DNA from 4 places in the Streptomyces sp. NPDC052114 genome. Region 4 is predicted to be linked to each of the others. Evidence: riboswitches for the same ligand, from Rfam matches in the RefSeq annotation. Region 4 holds a riboswitch; each other region holds the start of a gene.
The links. Region 4 has a riboswitch for cyclic di-AMP ahead of AB0L89_RS19970 (transglycosylase family protein). Riboswitches for the same ligand answer to the same signal wherever they lie in the genome.
Positions count from the first base shown of each region.

Region 1: another riboswitch for cyclic di-AMP. It lies ahead of AB0L89_RS14585 (NlpC/P60 family protein); the one in region 4 lies ahead of AB0L89_RS19970 (transglycosylase family protein).
Region 2: another riboswitch for cyclic di-AMP. It lies ahead of AB0L89_RS18585 (M23 family metallopeptidase); the one in region 4 lies ahead of AB0L89_RS19970 (transglycosylase family protein).
Region 3: another riboswitch for cyclic di-AMP. It lies ahead of AB0L89_RS20715 (C40 family peptidase); the one in region 4 lies ahead of AB0L89_RS19970 (transglycosylase family protein).

Region 1 is NZ_JBFAWC010000005.1:505,107-510,300, reverse strand. It holds gene AB0L89_RS14585 (NlpC/P60 family protein) at 1-1,080, opposite strand, end outside; cyclic di-AMP (ydaO/yuaA leader) riboswitch at 1,087-1,243, opposite strand; gene AB0L89_RS14580 (ATP-dependent DNA helicase) at 1,554-4,151, shown strand; gene AB0L89_RS14575 (M23 family metallopeptidase) at 4,212-5,194, opposite strand, start outside.
Region 2 is NZ_JBFAWC010000007.1:387,315-392,508, forward strand. It holds gene AB0L89_RS18570 (alginate lyase family protein) at 1-95, shown strand, start outside; tRNA gene AB0L89_RS18575 (tRNA-Met) at 142-215, shown strand; gene AB0L89_RS18580 (PP2C family protein-serine/threonine phosphatase) at 458-1,600, shown strand; cyclic di-AMP (ydaO/yuaA leader) riboswitch at 1,822-1,969, shown strand; gene AB0L89_RS18585 (M23 family metallopeptidase) at 2,017-3,048, shown strand; gene AB0L89_RS18590 (aldo/keto reductase) at 3,199-4,143, shown strand; gene AB0L89_RS18595 (PrsW family glutamic-type intramembrane protease) at 4,151-5,194, opposite strand, start outside.
Region 3 is NZ_JBFAWC010000009.1:56,191-61,384, reverse strand. It holds gene AB0L89_RS20735 (helix-turn-helix transcriptional regulator) at 1-503, opposite strand, end outside; gene AB0L89_RS20730 (ATP-binding protein) at 777-1,229, shown strand; gene AB0L89_RS20725 (LysR family transcriptional regulator) at 1,314-2,231, opposite strand; gene AB0L89_RS20720 (LysE family transporter) at 2,316-2,933, shown strand; gene AB0L89_RS20715 (C40 family peptidase) at 3,047-3,520, opposite strand; cyclic di-AMP (ydaO/yuaA leader) riboswitch at 3,524-3,700, opposite strand; gene AB0L89_RS20710 (hypothetical protein) at 4,059-4,367, opposite strand; gene AB0L89_RS20705 (ATP-dependent Clp protease proteolytic subunit) at 4,375-5,010, opposite strand; gene AB0L89_RS20700 (GNAT family N-acetyltransferase) at 5,141-5,194, shown strand, end outside.
Region 4 is NZ_JBFAWC010000008.1:303,005-308,198, forward strand. It holds gene AB0L89_RS19955 (nucleoside triphosphate pyrophosphohydrolase) at 1-411, shown strand, start outside; gene AB0L89_RS19960 (cytochrome P450) at 552-1,868, shown strand; gene AB0L89_RS19965 (transglycosylase family protein) at 2,012-3,097, shown strand; cyclic di-AMP (ydaO/yuaA leader) riboswitch at 3,292-3,494, shown strand; gene AB0L89_RS19970 (transglycosylase family protein) at 3,499-4,215, shown strand; gene eno (phosphopyruvate hydratase) at 4,547-5,194, shown strand, end outside.

The DNA.
Region 1 (5,194 bases), on a different contig from region 4:
GCTGATGTCGTCGTAGAAGAACACCAGGTCGCCCGGCTTGGCGTCGGCGGTCTTCACGGTCGTGCCGACCTTCACCTGGTCCCACGTGGTGCGCGGCAGGGAGATGCCCGCGGCCTTCCACGCGTCCTGGGTCAGCCCCGAGCAGTCGTAGGAGTCGGGGCCCGTGGCCCCCCAGACGTACGGCTTGCCGATCTGGGCCTCCGCGAAGTCGATGACCTTCGCGGCCTTGGTGGCGTAACTGCCGTCCGTGGTCCCGGAGCCCGAACCCGAACCGGTGCCCGAGCCCGAGTCCTGGCCGCCCTCCTGCCCCTGCCCCTGCCCCTGATCCTTCTCCTTCTGCGCGGCCTCTTCCGCCTTGCGCTTGCGCTCCGCCTCGGCGGCCTGCTTGCGGGCCAGTTCCTCGGCCTTGCGCTTGGCCTCCTGCTCCTTCTTGCGCTCGATCGCCGCCAGCCGCGCCTTCTCCTCGGCGGTCAGCTTCGAGAGGAGCCCGCGCGCCTCGCCCAGCTTCTTCTGGACGGCCTGCTTGCTCGTCCTGAGGTCGTCCCGCGATTCACTCAGCGTCTTGAGGCTCTTCGCGGCCTTCGCGCGCTGCTTGGTCGCCGACGCCTGCTGCGTCTGGTAGTCGTCGACGGCCTTCTTCTGGCGCGTGGTCAGCCGGTCGGCCAGGTGGTTCTGGTCGAAGTAGCCCTGCGGGTCGTTGGCCAGCATCATCGTGGCCGTCTCGGAGACGGCCCCGGTGCGGTACTGCGCGGCGGCGAACGAGCCGAGCTCCTGGCGGGCCTCGTTCAGCTCGTCGGTGCGCTTGGCCACGTCGTCGAGCAGATGGTCGACCTTCTTGCGCTGCTTGTCGGTGCGCTCCTTGGCCGAGTTGTACTTCTGGGTGGCCACGCCGGCCTGGTGGTACAGGTCGTCGACCTTCTTCTGGACCTCTTCGAGGCTGGGCTTCGACGGCGCGGAGGGGGCTGCCTGCGCGCTCTGCGACAGGAGGGCGACGGAGGTGAGGGCGGCCGTCGTGATGCCGAGGGCGGGGGCCGTGCGCATTCCGGCCGTACGGGTCCGCGGCTTGCGGTGCGACGCCAAGGAGGCGACTCCTTCCGTAGACCGCCTACCGGGTTAGCTGTCGGGTTCGGGCGGGTGGTCCGGAAGGTTGCCCTACGGTCCCGTACTTCGTACGGGACCGATTCACCCCAAGGTCATGGTGGGTCCCCGGCTCCGAACGTGTCGGACTCGGCGGAGGCCACCCGGTCCCGGCGGGGTTCGCCGGTGGGGGACGAGCGGCCCGCCGGGCACGCTAGCCAACTTGTGCGGCCGCTGTGAAGGTTGATGTTCGATATGCCCGATACATTTTCGTGACTTCACGAGGGTCTTGACGCGGATGGAGTACGGCAGCGACGCGGACATGACACGCCGTAGCGGAGCGTGACCGTCCGTGGGCGGCACGTGGGCGGCACGTGGGCGGGACCCTCCTAGACGGAGGCGGGACCCTCCCCGTCGGAGGAGGTGGCCGGAACCCGGGGCGGGTTGTCAGTGGGGCCGCCTAGACTCGGGAGGCGATGAGCAGCCTCTTTGATGACAGCTTCCTGGCGGACCTGCAGCCCTCCCGGGCCGCGGACGAAGAGCCCCCGCCGCCGCCCGAGGACAGCGCTCCGGAGCCCATTCCGGACGACTTGTTCGACGGGAAGTTCGACGCGCCCATGACCAGGGACACGCACTACCGCGACGGCGCCCCGCGCCCGGTCATCGACCCGGCGACGCTCCTCGACGGGCTGAACGAGAACCAGCGCGCGGCCGTCGTGCACGCGGGTTCCCCGCTGCTCATCGTCGCGGGCGCCGGGTCCGGCAAGACCCGCGTGCTCACCCAGCGCATCGCGCACCTCCTCGCCGAGCGCGGCGTGCACCCCGGCCAGATCCTCGCGATCACCTTCACGAACAAGGCCGCGGGCGAGATGAAGGAGCGCGTCGAGCAGCTCGTGGGCCCCCGGGCGAACGCGATGTGGGTGTCGACGTTCCACAGCGCCTGCGTCCGCATCCTGCGCCGCGAGTACAAGAAGCTGGGCTTCACGTCCTCCTTCTCGATCTACGACGCCGCGGACTCCAAGCGCCTGATGGCCCTGGTCTGCCGCGACCTGGACCTCGATCCGAAGAAGTTCCCGCCGAAGTCCTTCAGCGCCAAGATCTCCAACCTGAAGAACGAGCTGATCGACGAGGAGGACTTCGCCGCCCAGGCCGCCGACGGCTTCGAGAAGACCCTCGCCCAGGCCTACGCGATGTACCAGTCCCGCCTCCGCGAGGCGAACGCGCTGGACTTCGACGACCTGATCATGACGACGGTCCACCTCCTGCGCGCCTTCCCGGACGTCGCCGAGCACTACCGCCGCCGCTTCCGGCACGTCATGGTCGACGAGTACCAGGACACCAACCACGCCCAGTACGCCCTGGTGCGCGAGCTGGTCGGCCCCTCCGGAGGCGAGGGCGACGATCCGGCCGAGCTGTGCGTGGTGGGTGACGCGGACCAGTCGATCTACGCCTTCCGCGGCGCCACCATCCGCAACATCCTCCAGTTCGAGGAGGACTACACGGACGCGACGACGATCCTCCTGGAGCAGAACTACCGCTCCACGCAGACGATCCTGACCGCCGCGAACGCGGTCATCGAGCGGAACGAGAGCCGCCGCCCCAAGAACCTCTGGACCAACCAGGGCGCGGGCGCGCGCATCACCGGCTACGTCGCCGACACCGAGCACGACGAGGCGCAGTTCGTCGCCGACGAGATCGACCGCCTCACGGACGCGGGCGACGCCAAGGCCGGCGACGTGGCGATCTTCTACCGGACGAACGCGCAGTCCCGTGTCTTCGAAGAGATCTTCATCCGCGTCGGCCTGCCCTACAAGGTCGTCGGCGGCGTCCGCTTCTACGAGCGCAAGGAGGTCCGCGACGTCCTCGCGTACCTGCGCGTGCTCGCCAACCCCGAGGACGCGGTCCCGCTGCGGCGCATCCTCAACGTCCCCAAGAGGGGCATCGGCGACCGCGCGGAGGCGATGATCGACGCGCTCTCGCAGCGCGAGAAGATCTCCTTCCCGCAGGCGCTGCGCCGCGTCGACGAGGCGTACGGAATGGCGGCCCGCTCGGTCAACGCGGTGAAGCGGTTCAACACGCTCATGGAGGAGCTGCGGACCATCGTCGAGTCCGGCGCGGGCCCGGCCGTCGTCCTGGAGGCCGTGCTCGAACGGACCGGGTACCTCGCCGAGCTGCAGGCCTCGACCGACCCGCAGGACGAGACCCGCATCGAGAACCTCCAGGAACTCGCCGCCGTGGCCCTGGAGTTCGAGCAGGAGAACGGCCGGGCCGAGGGGGCGGAGGCGACTCAGGGCGCCGAGACCACCGAAGGCGCGGAGGGCGCCGAGGCCGCGGTGGGTGCGGTGGCCCAGGAGGGTGCCGGGACCGAGGGAGGCGAAGGCGCCCCGGTTGCGGAAGGCGCCGCTCCGGTCGGTTCGCTCTCCGACTTCCTGGAGCGCGTCGCCCTGGTCGCCGACTCCGACCAGATTCCGGATGAGGAGGAGGACGGCTCCGGAGTCATCACCCTCATGACGCTGCACACCGCCAAGGGCCTTGAGTTCCCCGTGGTGTTCCTGACCGGCATGGAGGACGGTGTCTTCCCGCACATGCGTTCTCTGGGGCAGGTCAAGGAGTTGGAGGAGGAGCGTCGCCTTGCGTACGTCGGCATCACACGCGCGCGTGAACGGCTCTATTTGACGCGGTCCTCGATGCGCAGCGCCTGGGGCCAGCCCTCGTACAACCCGCCGTCGCGCTTCCTCGAAGAGATTCCGGATGCGCACCTGGACTGGAAGCGGACGGGTGCCGTCGCCGCCCCGCCGCCGTCCCGTTCCTCGGGGCCTGCCGGGGGCATCGCCTCGTCGCTGTCCTCCTCGCGCTCCCGCTCCGGCGGCGCCCAGGGCTTCGCCACGCGCCGCGCCTCGGAGAAGCCGGTGGTCTCGCTCGCGGTCGGCGACCGGGTCACGCACGACCAGTTCGGCCTCGGCACGGTGGTCGGGGTGAAGGGCACGGGGGCGAACGCCGAGGCGACGGTGGACTTCGGAGACCCCAAGCCGAAGCGCCTGCTGCTGCGGTACGCGCCGGTGGAGAAGCTGTAGCCCGGCGGGGCCTCGGGCCGCCACCTCGGTGGGGTCCCGGGGTCCCCCAAGGGGGCGGTCCTACGTCGGGTCGAGGCCGTGGCTGCGCAGCCACGGCAGCGGGTCGATCGCCGAGCCGCCGGCGGGACGCACCTCGAAGTGCAGATGCGGGCCCGTGGAGTTGCCGGAGTTCCCGGAGAAGGCGATGACGTCGCCCGCCTTCACGGGGCCGCTGGAGATCTTGTGCGTGGAGAGGTGGCAGTACCACGTCTCCGTGCCGTCCTTCGCGGTCACGATCGCCATGTTGCCGTAGGCGCTGTTCCACTTCGTGGAGACGGTGCCGTCGGTCGCGGCCATGACCTCGGTGCCGTACGACACCGGGAAGTCGATGCCCGAGTGCGCGGACATCCAGTTGATGCCCGCCTGGCCGTAGCGCGCGCTCAGGCCGTGCTGCTTCACCGGCAGGGCGAACTTGGGACGCAGCCGCTCCTTGCGCGCCGCCTCCGCGGCCGCCTTCTTCTCGGCGGCTACCTTCTCGGCCCTGAGGTCGATGCGCTCCTGCGTGCGGCTCGCGCGGTCCGCGAAGTCGCCCGCGTCGGCGGAGAGGTTCGCCAGCTGGGTGTCCAGCTTGTTGTTGGCGGCGGAGGGCTTCACGGCCGTGGCGTCCGGGGCCGATGCCGCCGTCGTGTCCTTGGCGTCGTCCCCGCCGAAGCCGCCGACGGAGGCGGCCGCGACCCCGGCGACACCCATCACGCACGCCGAGGGCACGGCGACCGTGAGGAGGGCGGAGCGCTTGGCGGGGGAGCGGCGGCGGGTCCGGGAGCGGCCGCCGCCCGTGGGGCCGTCGCTCTTGCCGCGGGAGGAGCGGGGGGAGTGCGGGGCGGCGTCGGGGGAATCGACGGCCGTCACGTCGAACTCGGCGGTGTCGTACGCGGACGTGCCGCTTGTGCCGTACGCCGAGTCGGCCGAGATCTCGTACTGATCGGTGAGCTCGTAGTGGTGGGCGTCGCCCGCGGGCTCCGTGGCCTCGTACGACTGGGGTGCCCCGTGCGTGTCGTGCACCT
Region 2 (5,194 bases), on a different contig from region 4:
CGGAGACCGAGAAGTACACGGAACAGCGGCGTCCGGAGGGGACGGACGACCTCTTCGTGGCCTGGGAGACCCTCACGCACGCGGGCAACGCGTAACCGGTTCGCTTCCGCCCTCCCAATGGCGTACTGTTGGGTTCACCGACGCGGGGTGGAGCAGCTCGGTAGCTCGCTGGGCTCATAACCCAGAGGTCGCAGGTTCAAATCCTGTCCCCGCTACTGAAGGCCGAGGGCCCGGAACCAAGCAATTGGTTCCGGGCCCTCGGTGTTTGCTGCCGTTCGCCGTCGTTTGCCGTCGTTCGCTGCTGTTCCGCGTCGTTCGCCGTGGTCTGCCGTCGTCCGGTGCCGTTCTCCGCCCTTCCGCGTAACCCGGTCGGCCCACACCAGGTCGCACCCGCCCCGCGCTGCGGGAAGCCTGAATGGAGCGCGGTGATGGGCGCGGAGTCGGCGGGAGACAAGCGGTGGGGCAGCAAGGCGTAACCGGCGACAGCGGCGCCACCGCGCACGAGTGGGCCTTCGTCCGCGCCCTGCCCTTCCTGCTCCTCGTCGTCGGCGTCGTCTTCGACGCGTCGACCCCGCCGGAGTTCACCGCCGCGCCCCTGTTCACCGCGGCCCCGCTGATCGCCGCCCCCTTCTACTCGCAGCTCAACACCGTCCTGACCGGCGCCGCGGCCGCCTCCGCCGTCTTCTTCCTGCACTACGGCCACCAGGGCACCAGCCACGTCGAGGCCGTCACCGAGCTGATCACCGTGCTGACCGTCGCCGTCCTCGCGGTCGTCATCAACCGCGTCGTGCGGCGCGGCAACGACCGGCTCGCCACCGCCCGCTCCATCGCCGAGGCCACCCAGCGCGCGGTGCTGCCCGAGCCGGACCCCCGCATCGGGGGGCTCGACATCGCCGCGCGGTACGAGGCCGCGCAGGCCGACGCGTTCATCGGGGGCGATCTGTACGCGGTGCAGGACACCCCGCACGGCGTACGGCTCATCGTCGGCGACGTACGCGGCAAGGGCATGGGCGCGGTCGCCGCGGTCGCCGTCGTCATCGGTGCCTTCCGGGAGGCCGCCGAGCAGGAGGCCACCCTGGAGGCGGTGGCGCAGCGCCTGGAGCGGGCGCTGGCGCGCGAGGGGACCCGGCGCGACGGCCTCGACGCCTTCGAGGGGTTCACCACCGCCGTCCTCGCCGAGATCCGGCACGGCGAGGGCCTCGTACGGCTCATCAACCGCGGGCACCCGCCGCCGATGCTGCTGCGCGGGGACGGCCGGCTGTGCGTCCTGTCGGCGACCGAGCCCGCGCTGCCGCTCGGCATGGGCGACCTGGGGGCCTGGCCGGACCGGGCGGACGAGACGGAGTTCCCGCCCGGCGCGCTGCTGCTCTTCTACACGGACGGCCTCTCCGAGGCGCGTGACGTGGCGGGGGAGTTCTACGACCCGGCGGCCCGGCTCGGCGGCCGGATCTTCCCGGGGCGCGCGGGCCCGCACGCGCTGCTCGCCGCGCTCGCCGAGGAGGTGCGGCGGCACACCGGGGGCGCCACGACGGACGACATGGCGCTGCTCGCCGTGCGGCGACCCACCGCCGACGACCCCGACGTCACTCCCCGTGACTGAAGTGCACCCCTCTGCACAACAACTGACGTACTGTCAACGGAATGTGAAGCTCCGGTAGAGGCCGACGAGGGGTCAAGTCGCCCCGTTCAGAACCTCCGTGTCCCGGTACGTACGGCCGAAGAGCGTTAACGATCAACAGGAACGGCTTGGAATACCGACCCGCCGTCTATTAACGTTCGATAACGCAGCGCGGTCGTCCCAGCCGTCACTAGAGGCGGCTCCGTGCGCACGCGCCTAATCCCGCAAGGGAGCCGGGGAACCACCAACTTGGGGTGAATCGGGCATCTGTGCCTCTGTGCCGGATGTCCGTAGGAGACCTTCCTGCTCCGAACCCGTCAGCTAACCCGGTAGGCGAGAAGGAAGGAAAGGAGTGCGCCCCAGTGGCGTCCAACCGGCCTGCCCCCCGAGGCGTGTACGTGCCCAATGACGACGACTTCGGTCCGTACGCCGAGGAACCCTTCGAGGAGTGGAATCCCACCGAGGAATCCATTCGTCCCGTCCGCGGCAGGCACCGTGTGCACAAGAAGGGCGGCGGCGGCCTCGCCCGCAGCTCCACCGTCCTCGGCGTGGGCGTCATCGCCGCCGTCGGCGCGGGCGGCATCGCCACCGCGCAGGGCGGCAAGCCCCCGGTCTCCATATCGATGCCCGACCTGGGCGCCGTCACGGACTCGCTGCCGGAGGCCAAGTCCCTTCCCGGCGTGGGCTCCCTGATGTCCGACGACGCGTCGGACTCCGAGGGATCCACCACCGCGACCCCCCTCAGCACCGCCGGCGTCAGCACCGCCGACGCCCGGCAGGGCACCACCGACGCCGGCGAGGCCCTGCGCGCCCGCATCATGCAGCAGGCCGAGAACCAGCAGCACCAGGCGGACTCCGCCGTGCAGACCGCGGCCGAGGACGCCGCCGTCGAGAAGGCCGCGGAAGAAGCCGCCGCCCAGCAGAAGTCGGCCGAGAAGGAGGCGGAGGCCAAGGCCGCCGCCAAGAAGAAGAAGGAGGAGGAGGCCCGCAAGGCCAAGGCCGAGGCCGAGCGTCTTGCCAAGCTCGCCAAGAGCTACGTCATCCCGACCTCCTCGTACACGCTTACCTCGCACTTCGGCGACGCCGGCTCCATGTGGTCCTCCGGCCACCACACCGGCCTCGACTTCGCCGCCCCCACCGGCACCCCCCTCAAGGCCGTGCACACGGGCACCGTCAAGGAGGCGGGCTGGGCCGGGGCGTACGGCTACCGCACCGTGCTCGAACTCGAGGACGGCACGGAGATCTGGTACTGCCACCAGTCCTCGCTCAACGTCAGCGCGGGCCAGAAGGTCAGCACCGGCGACGTCATCGGACGCGTCGGCGCGACCGGCAACGTCACCGGGCCGCACCTCCACATGGAGGTCCACACGCCCGACGGCACCGGGATCGACCCGCTCGGCTGGCTGCAGGGCAAGGGCCTCAACCCCTGACGCACCCCAACCCCTGACGCACCCCGAAGACCCCGGCGGTCCTGACGGCGACCCCCCGACGTCAGGGCTGCCGGTTCGGCATGCCCGTACTTGACGCTCCCTTGAACCGACCGACGGAATTCCCTTTCCGCCAAGGGTGTTGAGGGACGCATGACCTCTCTTCGCCCCCTCGGCCCCTCCGACCTCGAAGTCTTCCCCCTCTCCCTCGGCGGCAACGTCTTCGGCTGGACCGCGGACCGGACCGCGTCCTTCGCCGTCCTCGACGCCTACACCGCGGCGGGCGGCAACTTCATCGACACCGCCGACGCCTACTCGGCCTGGGTGGAGGGCAACAAGGGCGGCGAGTCCGAGACCCTCATCGGCGAGTGGCTCGCCGGGCGCGGCAACCGCTCCGACGTCGTCGTCGCCACGAAGGTCGGCTCCCACCCCGACTACAAGGGCCTGTCCGCGAGCACCATCAAGGCCGCCGCCGAGCAGTCCCTGCGCCGCCTGGGCACCGACTACATCGACCTCTATTACACGCACTTCGACGACCCGTCGGTCCCCGTCGAGGAGATCATCGGGGCGCTCGACGAGCTGGTGACGGCCGGCAAGGTGCGCGCCATCGCCGCCTCCAACATCACCCCCGAGCGGCTCCAGGAGTCCCTCGACTTCTCCGACCGCGAGGGCCTCGCGCGGTACGTCGCGCTCCAGCCGCACTACAACCTCGTCTCCCGGGACACCTACGAGGGCCGGCTCCAGGAGGTCGCCTCGCGCTCCGGCCTCGCCGCCGTCCCCTACTTCGCGCTCGCCGCGGGCTTCCTCACCGGCAAGTACCGTCCGGGCACGAAGGTCGAGAGCGCGCGCAGCGGCCGGGTCGAGCAGTACCTGGGCACCGAGCGGGGCGACCGGGTCCTGACCGCGCTCGACGGGATCGCCGGGGCGCGGGGCGTCCAGGTGGCGACCGTGGCGCTCGCGTGGCTGGCCGCGCAGCCGACCGTGGCGGCGCCGATCGCGTCCGCGCGCACGGTCGAGCAGCTGCCGGCGCTGCTCGCGGTGGCGGACCTCGAACTCACGCAGGCGGAGCTGGCCGCGCTGACGGCGGCCTCCGCCTGACCGCCGGCTAGGAACGGTAGGGGTTGTACGCCGGGTAGCCGTGGGCCGGGTGGGGCCGCGGCTGCCCGTACGGGGGCGGGGCGTAGGGGGTGTGGCCCCATGCCGGGGCGGCGTAGGGGGCGGGCCCGTACGGGTAGCCGTACGCCGCGTACGGCATCGGGACCATGACCGGTGCCGTCGCCCGTGCCGCGTAGTCCAGGGCCGGGCGCGCCGGTTCACGGCGCTCCCAGAGCTTCTCCAGCAACTCCCGCTCGCGTACGACGAAGTCGGCGCCGGCCCGCCCGCGGCGGCCCCGGTGGCGCAGGAACGCGAGCGAGGTCGCGTACTCCTGGTACTCCGCGACCGTGCGGGCCGCGGCCTTGCCCCAGGTGTACGAGGCGTAGTCGCGGGCCAGCGCGCGGGCGCGCATCGAGCCGAGCGCGTACGGCTCGGGCGGGGTGAGCCAGCCCGCCGCCGTGTACACGGGCAGCTCGGCGCTGATCATGCGCAGTTCGCGCTGCCGGGTCCAGATGGCGAGCCAGGTCAGCAGCCCGAACGCGGGCAGCATGAAGACCGCGTACACGGTGAAGAAGCCGAACTGCCCGAAGACCGCCGAGCCGTTCCACAGCGCGTGCATGCCCATCGCGAGCAGCAGTCCGGTCAGGGGTATGAGGACGCGGCGCACCCGCATGCGGTCCGCCGAGAACGCGGCGATGCCGAAGCCGATGCCGGTCAGGACCGTGAACAGCGGGTGCGCGAACGGCGACATGACCACGCGTACGAAGAAGGTCGCGGCCGTCACCGAGGCGAGGCCGCTGTCGCGGCTCAGCTGGTCGGTGACGTAGGCGTTGCCCAGATAGAGGATGTTCTCGGTGAACGCGAAGCCGGTCGCGGTCACGCCCGCGATGACGACGCCGTCGACGAGGCCCGTGAAGTCGCGTCTGCGGAAGAGGAAGACCAGCAGCACCGCCGCGGCCTTCGCGCTCTCCTCGACGATCGGGGCGATGACGGTCGCGCCGAGGGTGTCGGCGCTGGTGGGGTCGGCGGTGGCGGTGGCTATCCAGCGGATCGC
Region 3 (5,194 bases), on a different contig from region 4:
GGCGGATCCGCGCGCAGCACGTCCTGGCGGGCCAGACGCACCTCGACCAGCGCGTCGACCTGCTCCTCCGGCAGGCCGCCGAGTGCGGCCCGGGTCACCGCGCGCGCGTACTCGGGGGTCTGCAGCAGCCCCGGTACGACACTCGTCTCCAGCGTGCGCACCCAACTCGCCTGCGACTCCAGGCTGATGAAATCGCGGTAGGTGGCGGGCAGCAGATCGCGGTAGGCCTTCCACCAGTGGTGGCGCCCCGCGCCGGGGTCATCGGCACCGGCGAACGCGAAGAGCAGTTCGTTCAGTTGGGGGTCCTTCACCTCGTACGCTTCGAGGAGCAGACGCACGTCGGCGGCCTTCACGCCACTGCGGCCGGTCTCGATCCGGCTCACCTTCGACTGGTGCCAGCCCAGCTTGGCCGCGGCCTGGCTGCTGGTGAGTCCCGCGTGGGTGCGCAGCGCGCGGAGTTCGGCACCGAGTTGGCGGCGACGCACCGCGGGGCCGTACTGCATGCCCGTCTCCTTCCGGGTGGAGCCGTCGGGCATCCCGGCGGCAGAGCGGGGGCAGTAGGCGACAGTAGAGGAAGCACCAGTGTGCATCCCAAATACGGTCTGCCGTAGCAGAGTTCACCGCTTCGAGCGACAGATATATGCACATCTCGGTGGATCGCCACCCGTGACAGGGTAAGGAGTGGCAGGCTGGCGCGAAGCACCAGTTCGGGACTGTCCTCGAGTCATCCGCGACGAGTCGGAGACCGGTCCCGGTGGGAAAGGGACAGCGTCGCCATGGCAGACCTCCAGGAAGCCTCCGTCACTCTGCCGAGCGATCCTGCCTCGGTCTCCGCGGCCCGGAAATACGTCTTGCGGGTGCTCTCCGAATGGGGACTGCCCGGCGACGACGAGGTGGCCGACACGATCAGACTGATCGTCTCCGAGCTCGCCACGAACGCCGTGCAGCACACCTTGGGGCAGTCGCCCACCTTCACCGTGGACGTCGAGCTCGACCGGGAGGAGCAGCTGCGGATCGGTGTCACCGACAGCCACCCCCGCTACCCCAGGCGGCTGCCCGCGGCCGTCCAGCAGGACAACGGCCGGGGCATGGTAATCATTCGCTGGCTCACCGCAGAGTGCGGCGGCAGACTCTCGGTCAGTCCGACCGACGAGGGCGGCAAGACCGTGTGGATCGCCCTGCCCTGGAAGGCGCCGGTCCGGCGCAGACAGCGCGGCGCCGCGCACTGAGACGCGGGACCGGCCGATCCGCCCGCGAGAGCTCGCGTGGGGGCCGCGCCGGTGGGTCCGCGCGATCTCCCGGGCCGTGCTCGGTCAGCCCGTCCCGGCCGAGCGGCCGAACGCCCCGCGCAGCAGCGCCCGGAAGGAGTCCGCCGCGGCGTTCGGCTCGTCGGTGCGGTGCACCACGGAGATCGTGCGCCGCAGGTCGCCCGGTTCCAGCAGGCGGGTGCCGACGGGCGTGACCGCGGTGCGCGCCACCATCTCCGGTACCACGGCGACCCCGAGCCCGGCGCTGACCAGCGCGCAGACCAGTGCGTACCCCGGTGTCCCGACCAGCACCGCGGGGCTCGTCCCGGCACGGGCCAGCGCCCGCTCCACCGCCTGCCGGGGCGGATGGTCCGGCGCCATGCTGATCAGCGGCTGTCCGGCCAGCTCGGCCAGCGGCAGCCGGGAGGTGCCGCTGCTGAGGGCGTGCCCCGGCCGGGTCACCAGGACCAGCTCCTCGACCAGGATCGGCTCGGCCGAGACCGCGGCGGGCAACGGCACCGGATCGGCGGGCTCGTAGGTGTGCGTGAGCGCCAGGTCGACCTCGCCCGTCGCCACGGCGGTGACACCCGAGGGCGGCTCGTGCCCCGTCACCGTCAGCTCCACATCCGGATGCGCCCTGCGGAACGCGCTCAGGACGGGCGGCAGCAGATGGATGCCGGCGGTCGGAAACGTCCCCACCCGCAGCCGTCCGCCGGAGAGCCCGGCGAGCCGCGCCAGTTCGTGCCGGGCCCGCTCCATCTCGTCCAGCACCCGGCGGGCATGCCCGACGAGGAGCTCGCCCGCACCCGTCAGCCGCGCCCCGCGATGGTGCCGGACGAGCAGTGCGGTGCCCGCCTCGCGCTCCAGCTTGGCGAGTTGCTGCGAGAGCGCGGGCACGGTGTAGCCGAGGCGCTCGGCGGCCCGGGTGATCGAACCTGCCTCGGAGACGGCCACGAGAGCGGCGAGGCGTGTGGGGTCGTACATGGCATCTCCCTCAACACCTGCTTAAGGCAGACCCAGGATATTCCACATACCTGCTGAAGGCTCCGCCCGGGCAGGCTGGCCCCCATGGACGCACAACTGGTCGCCTTCACCGGCGTCGCCGCGGGCATGGTCGCCGTGCCGGGCGCCGACTTCGCCGTCGTCGTACGCAACGCGCTCGCCTCACGACGGGCCGGAGTCGCCTGCGCGGTCGGTGTGGCCGGCGGGCTCTTGGTGCACACCGCGCTGGCCGTCGCGGGCGTCGCCGCGGTCCTCGCGGCCGAGCCCGCGCTCTTCCGGGCGCTGCAACTGCTCGGCGGGGTCTATGTGCTCCACCTCGCCCACCGCGCGCTGCGGTCGGCGGCGGTGCCGCGGGCCGCTTCGGGGGACGAACCGGTGGCGCGGGGCGGTGGCCTGCGCGAGGGGTTCCTCACCAACGCCCTGAACCCCAAGGCGTCGATCACCTTCCTCAGTGTGCTGCCCCAGTTCGTGCCCGACGGCAGCCCCGCGATGCCCAGGACGTTGCTGCTGGCGACGATCGTGGTGGCGTTCGCACTGCTGTGGTTCCCGGTGGTGGCGCTTCTGGTGGACCGGCTCGGTGCCTGGCTGCGCAGGCCGCGCACCGCCCGTGCCGTCGAGGCCGTCACCGGCGCCGCGCTCGGCGTGCTGGGTCTTGTGCTCCTCCTGGAGCCGGTTCTCGCGTGAGGGCGGAGCCCGTCCGGGTGTGACCGGAGGTTCTGCGGGGCCGCGGCTCCGGCGCGCGTCACGCACGGGCACCTGGCGGGTGCGTGACGCGCGCCGGACCGATCGCGGCCGGGTCAGCGGACCCTGCCGTACCAGACGCTCTTGGACCAGATCTTCTCCAGGCGGACCACCGTGCCCGTCTTGGGGGCGTGCCAGATGCGGCCGTTACCCGCGTAGATCCCGACGTGGTAGACGTTCCGGCCCGAGTGGAAGAACACCAGGTCGCCGGGGGATCGCTGGGACTTGGAGATGTGCCTGGTCTTGTTGTACTGCGCGGCGGCGGTGCGCGGCAGTTTCTTGCCCGTCTTCTTGAACGAGTAGAGCGTCAGGCCCGAGCAGTCGAACCTGTTGGGCCCCACCGCGCCGTAGCGGTACGGAGAGCCCTTCTTGGAAGCCGCGATCTTGAGCGCCTTCGTCCCGTGTGTGGCTGCCTGTGCCTCCGACGCGAGCCCGGGGGCCACGACGGTGCCGCCTACGACGGCGAGCGTGAGGACCGATGCCGCACCGGTCCTGCTGAGCAGCGACGGAACATGATTCAGCGCAGTCATGCGCAACCCTTCGTCAGCCGCCTGTGAAGGATGACCTGTCGGGTTCGGGCAGGCGAAGATGCCCGGCCGCGTCGTGCTCTGCGGCTTCACCCCAAGGGCGTCGTCCGGACTTCCCGGACGGGCCCGCCGTGCTTGGGTCCTCCACTCCTGCCGTTGCACCGATGTCGACCGGTCATCCGGGTGGCGGCAGGACTCGGCGTCCGCCCGGACCGCCCCGCCGCTGTGGCGGGGGCTTGTCGTCGGAAGGGATCTTGACCCGACAAGGGCGAAAAAACCGAGCCGAAACGGCGTTTTGTGAGGCTCCTCACGACTGACCCGTTCGGGTGGACACTGACGAATTCGGGTTGAGGAGGCATGGTCTGACGACCGCTCGACCAGCGTTGGAATGTGTCATTCCGCCCCCGTTGTACACACCTGGCGCAACTCTCCACGGCAGGGCGGCGGACGCCCTGGTACGCCGTCCGGGGTAGCTCGTCTGGTCCGTTTCGAACCGGTCCGGGACGTTCCGGAGGGCCGTGCGGGGGCGTCCGCGCCGTGGTCAACCGGCCGGGGGCGGCGGCACGGTGACCCGCCGGGCCCGTCGCTCGCCGTCGAGGACGCGCAGGGCCGTGGCGAGTGTGCCGGTGTGCACCTCGCTCTCGCCGCGCTGGTGCATGAGCGTGAGCGCGTCCCGCAGGGCGGTCGCCCGGCCGACGAGTGCCTGGGCGGCGCGCAGTCCGCCGTAGGTGTGCTCGGCGCGGGCGGGGTTGATCCGGCCGAGCAGGTCGACGACCTCCAGATAGCGGTCGACCAGCTCGGCCTCGGCCCGCGTCAGGGCGGGCAGGGGTGGCAGTTCGGGTGGCAGCATCGCCCGCTCACCTCGGATCGCGCGCGGCGAGGGAGGTCTTGCGGTTCGGGATGATCCGGTCCACGAGGCCGTACTCCAGGGCCGCCGGCGCGTCCAGGATCTTGTCCCGCTCAATGTCCGCGGTGATCCGCTCCGGGCTCTGCCCCGTGTGCCGTACGAGCAGTTCCTCCAGGAGCCGTCGGGTGCGCAGGATCTCGTCGGCCTGGATCGCGAGGTCGCTGGTCTGCCCCTGGATCGGTTCGGCGACGGAGGGCTGGTGGATCAGCACCCGCGCGCCGGGCAGGGCGCCCCGCTTGCCGGGGGTGCCCGCCGCGAGCAGCACGGCGGCGGCCGAGGCGGCCTGTCCGAGGCAGATCGTCTCCACGTCGCAGGTGACGAACTGCATCGTGTCGTAGATCGCCGTCATCGCGCTGAACGAGCCGCCCGGGGAGTTGATGTAGAGCGAGATGTCGCGGTCCGGGTCGAGGTACTCCAGGTGCATGAACTGCGCCATCACGTCGTTCGCCGAGCGGTCGTCGATGGGGGTGCCGAGAAAGACGATCCGCTCCTCCAGGAGCTTCGAGTAGGGGTCGAGCGTCCGCGTTCCCGAGCTGGTGCGCTCGGTGAACTCGGGCAGGACGTAGCGGGCGGACGGACGGTTCATGGCACGCCTCTCTTCTTCCGGTCGCGGAGCGGTCCGGGCTCTGTAGAAAATGTACAGGACGTACGTTTCTCTGAGGATGGGGAAGAGCGAGGTGTGCCGCCGCGCGGGGCCCGCGTACCCTCTTCGGGCCATGAGGGAAGACGCGCGGGAACGGGACGAGCGAGGGCTGCTCGCCCTGGAGATG
Region 4 (5,194 bases):
GGCGGGCCCGGCGACGAGGACGAGCCGTTCTCCATCGACGACGTCGCGGGCGGCATCGTCGACAAGCTCGTCCACCGCCATCCGCACGTCTTCGGCGACGACTCGGCGCAGACCCCCGAGGAGGTCAAGGAGCACTGGCGCCGCACGAAGGCCGAGGAGAAGCAGCGCACGTCGGTCACCGAAGGCATCCCGCTCGGCCAGCCGGGCCTGGCCCTGGCGGCGAAGCTGGCCTCCCGCGTCCGCACGGCGGGCCTGGACGTCCCCCTGCCCCGGGGCGAGGGCGTGGGGTACGACCTCCTGGCCCTGGCCCTGCGGGCCGAGGCGGCGGGAGTGGACCCGGAAGCGGCCCTGCGCGCGGCGGCCCGCGCCTACCGGGACGCGGTGCGGACGGCCGAGGGAGTGGGGAAGTAGGCAGCGCCCCGTAGGGGCGCGGGGAACTGCGCGCCCGGCCACGACGCACCCGCGGACGAACAGCGCCCCCGGTCCCGGCCGTCGCAGGCCGGGACCGGACCAGGAAAACGGTCGACGCCCCCGCCGGATACGGTCGGGGCATGCACGACCAGCAGCCCGCGCCCTCCTCCGCCTCCGCCGTGAGCACCCCGGAGGTGCCGTCCGGGTCCCAGGGGCCCGAACTCTTCACGTGGGAGTTCGCCAGTGACCCCTACCCGGCGTACGCCTGGCTGCGGGAGAACTCGCCCGTGCACCGGACCACCCTGCCGAGCGGGGTGGAGGCCTGGCTGGTCACGCGGTACGCGGACGCCCGGCAGGCGCTCGCCGACCAGCGGCTCAGCAAGAACCCCGCGCACCACGACGAGCCCGCGCATGCCAAGGGCAAGACCGGCATCCCCGGTGAGCGCAAGGCCGAGCTGATGACGCATCTGCTCAACATCGACCCGCCGGACCACACGCGGCTGCGGCGCCTCGTCTCCAAGGCGTTCACGCCGCGTCGGGTGGCGGAATTCGCGCCGCGCGTGCAGGAGCTGACGGACCAGCTCATCGACCGGTTCGCGGCGGAGGGCAGCGCCGACCTCATCCACGAGTTCGCCTTCCCCCTGCCCATCTACGCCATCTGCGACCTGCTCGGCGTCCCGCGCGAGGACCAGGACGACTTCCGCGACTGGGCGGGCATGATGATCCGGCACGGCGGCGGGCCCAGGGGCGGTGTCGCGCGGTCCGTGAAGAAGATGCGCGGCTATCTCGCCGAGCTGATCCACCGCAAGCGCCTCGACCCGGGCGACGACCTCATCTCCGGCCTCATCCGCGCCTCCGACCACGGCGAGCACCTCACCGAGAACGAGGCCGCCGCGATGGCGTTCATCCTTCTCTTCGCCGGGTTCGAGACGACCGTCAACCTCATCGGCAACGGCGTCTACGCCCTGCTCACCCACCCCGAGCAGCGCGAGCGCCTCCAGCGGGCCCTCGCCGAGGGCGACACCGCCCTCCTGGAGACCGGGGTCGAGGAACTGCTCCGCTACGACGGGCCCGTCGAGCTCGCCACCTGGCGGTTCGCCACCGAGCCGCTGACCATCGGCAGCCGGGACATCGCCGCCGGCGACCCCGTGCTCGTCGTGCTCGCCGCCGCCGACCGCGACCCCGCCCGCTTCGAGGACCCGGACACCCTCGACCTCTCGCGCCGCGACAACCAGCACCTCGGATACGGCCACGGCATCCACTACTGCCTCGGCGCGCCGCTCGCCCGCCTAGAGGGCCAGACCGCCCTCGCGACGCTGCTGCGGCGCCTTCCCGATCTGCAACTCGCGTCGGATCCTGCCGATTTGCGGTGGCGTGGCGGCCTGATCATGCGCGGACTGCGCACGTTGCCGGTGGAGTTCACGACCGCACAGGAAACAGGGCCACGGCAGCCCTGAACTGACGGACCGTCACGAATGTGACTTTTACGTGATCTCCGCTGCATCGACTTGTGACAGACGTTCGACTGCGGCTACGTTCACGACGACTTGGGCGCCCCCGGTGTCCCGGTCGTCGCCGCAGTCTCCTGAAAGGCAACCGCATGCTCTCCGGTCATGGTCGTCACCGACGCCCCCGCCAGGCCCCGGCTCTCATCGTCGCGGCAGGCGTCACCGGATCAGCCATCGCCATCCCCCTGCTCGGTGCCACCAGCGCGAGCGCCGCCGAGACCACGACGTGGGAGAAGCTCGCCGAGTGCGAGAGCGGCGGCGCGTGGAGCGCCGACCCGGGCAACGGGTACTACGGAGGGCTCCAGATCTCCGGCGAGATGTGGGAGCAGTACGGCGGCCTCGCCTATGCGCCCACCGCCGACCAGGCCAGCCGCTCGCAGCAGATCGCCGTCGCCGAGCAGATCCTGAAGGACCAGGGCACCGCCGCGTGGCCGAGCTGCGCCCCGATCGCGGGCCTCACCCAGGACGGCGCCGCCGCCGACGTCGACCCGGGCGCCCCCGTGACGCCTGAGCCCTCCGACACCTCCGACCCGTCCGGCTCGGACGGCTCAGGGGACGCGAAGGACTCCAAGGACTCCAAGGACCCCGAGGGCTCGAAGGACTCCAAGAACTCCGAGGACTCCGGCAAGAAGGACAAGGGGAAGGGCTCCGAGGGCTCCACGAGCCCCGAGGACGCCGACGAGCCGTCCGGTGACGCCTCCGGCTCCGCCGACCCCTCCGGCGACGCGAGCGACACGCCCGACAAGGGCGACGCGTCCCGAGACAAGAATCACGACGAGTCCGGCGACCGGGACAAGAAGGACGGCAAGGGCGAGGCGGGCGAGTCCGACGGCACGGACAAGTCCGGCCGCGACGAAGCCACTTCGCCGGACTCCGAGGACGCCACGGAGCCCTCCGAGGGCGCCGGACGCCACCGCGGCGACCGCGCGGACGAGGAGCCCGCCGCGGACGGCGGGAGCGACCGCGGCGGGCGGCACGCCTCGCGCGGCGGCGACCGCACGGACGAGGTCGCCGGCGGCACGTACACGGTGCGCTCCGGGGACAGCCTCTCGGTCATCGCGGACGACCTCGACGTCGCCGGCGGATGGCACGAGCTCTACAGCGAGAACAAGAAGACCGTCGGAGGCGACCCGGACCTCATCCTCCCCGGTCAGAGCCTCGATCTGGGCGAAAAGTAAGGGAAGTTGACGAAGCGTCCGCCGGGGCCTTCGCGTCGAATGTCCGATTTGGCGCGAGTGAGAGATGGGTCTCAGAAGCCCTGATCGTCTTTGAAATTCCGGCGATCGCGTGTCTACGGTCATCACCGCCCGCCACTGGTGGGCCCCGCCGGTCGGTACGCCGAATCCTGCCAACGGCCGGACGGGAACAGTCGTCGCTTCGAGCGCCGTAGGCAGGAGCGGGGGACCCAAGGTTTGCGCCGGGCCCGCCCGTTGGACGACCGGACAGCCGCGAGGCTGGACGGCCGCGAGACGGGCGGAAACGGCTAGGGGTGAAGCCGCGCTCAAGGAGCGCGGCCGGGCAACCACATCGGCCCGAACCCGACAGCTCACCTCGCAGGCGTCGGTGAGGGGATCAACTCATGCTGCTTTCCGGCAAGGGCAAGCACCGTCGCCCGTCCAAGGCCACCCGCGTCGCCACGCTCGTCGGCGTGACCGGTGCCGCCGTCGCCGCCCCGCTGATGGCGGCCGGTTCGGCCAGCGCCGCCACCACCTCCGAGTGGGACGCCGTCGCCCAGTGCGAGTCCGGCGGCAACTGGTCCATCAACACCGGCAACGGCTACTACGGCGGCGTGCAGTTCTCCGCCTCCACGTGGGCCGCGTACGGCGGCACGAAGTACGCCCCGACCGCCGACAAGGCCTCCAAGGCCCAGCAGATCGAGATAGCCGAGAAGGTCCTCGCGGGCCAGGGCAAGGGTGCCTGGCCGAGCTGTGGCGTCGGCCTCTCGGGCGCCTCGCCCAGCAGCGGCGGCTCGCAGGAGCAGACCCCGCAGCAGCAGGCCAAGCCGAAGCCGCAGCCGCAGCAGACGCAGCAGCAGGCCCCGCAGCAGCAGACGCAGCAGGCCCCCAAGCCGCAGCCGACGCCGCAGACCGAGACCAAGAAGACCGTCGAGACCCCGACCGGCAAGACGGTCAAGAAGGGCGACGGCGAGTACAAGGTCAAGACGGGCGACACCCTGTCCAAGATCGCCGAGGACCACGAGGTCAAGGGCGGCTGGCAGAAGGTGTACAAGCTCAACGGCGACATCATCGACAACGCCGACTTCATCTACCCGGGCCAGCAGCTGCACCTGAGCTGAGGCTCCTGACCCACCCGGCCGTGCCTCGGCGGACGCACGGCCGCCCCCGTCCCCACGGGCTCCCCGCCCCGGTGCGCGTATCCCCCGTACGCACCGGGGCGGGGCCATGTCCGCCTCCGTTCCCGCCCGCCGGGGCGGGGCCGTGTTCGCCCCTAGCGAGCTACCGGCCAGTAGAAACACGGGCTTCCGTCCCGTTTCCCAGGTATTTGGGCCCTGGCCCGTCCCACGGGACGGGCGGTCGGCTGGCCGAAGCTCCGGAGCCCGTTAGGCTCAGGAGACGCAGGGCCGAAGCGGCCCGCGTAAACGCGTCACATCCCAGAAGGAGATGCTCGTGCCGTCCATCGACGTCGTCGTAGCCCGGGAAATCCTGGACTCCCGAGGCAACCCCACGGTCGAGGTCGAGGTCGGCCTCGACGACGGCAGCACGGGTCGTGCCGCCGTCCCGTCCGGCGCCTCCACCGGAGCCTTCGAGGCCATCGAGCTTCGCGACGGTGACCCGAACCGTTACCAGGGCAAGGGTGTCGAGAAGGCCGTCCTCGCCGTCATCGAGCAGATCGGCCCGGAGCTCGTCGGCTACGACGCCACCGAGCAGCGCCTGATCGACCAGGCCATGTTCGACCTGGACGCCACCGACAACAAGGGCTCGCTCGGCGCCAACGCCATCCTCGGCGTCTCGCTCGCCGTGGCCCACGCCGCCTCCGAGGCCAGCGACCTCCCGCTGTTCCGCTACCTCGGCGGTCCCAACGCGCACCTGCTGCCGGTGCCGATGATGAACATCCTGAACGGCGGGTCGCACGCCGACTCGAACGTGGACATCCAGGAGTTCATGATCGCCCCGATCGGCGCGGAGTCCTTCTCCGAGGCCCTGCGCTGGGGCACCGAGGTCTACCACACGCTCAAGAAGGTCCTGAAGAGCAAGGGCCTGGCCACCGGCCTGGGCGACGAGGGCGGCTTCGCCCCGAACCTGGACTCCAACCGC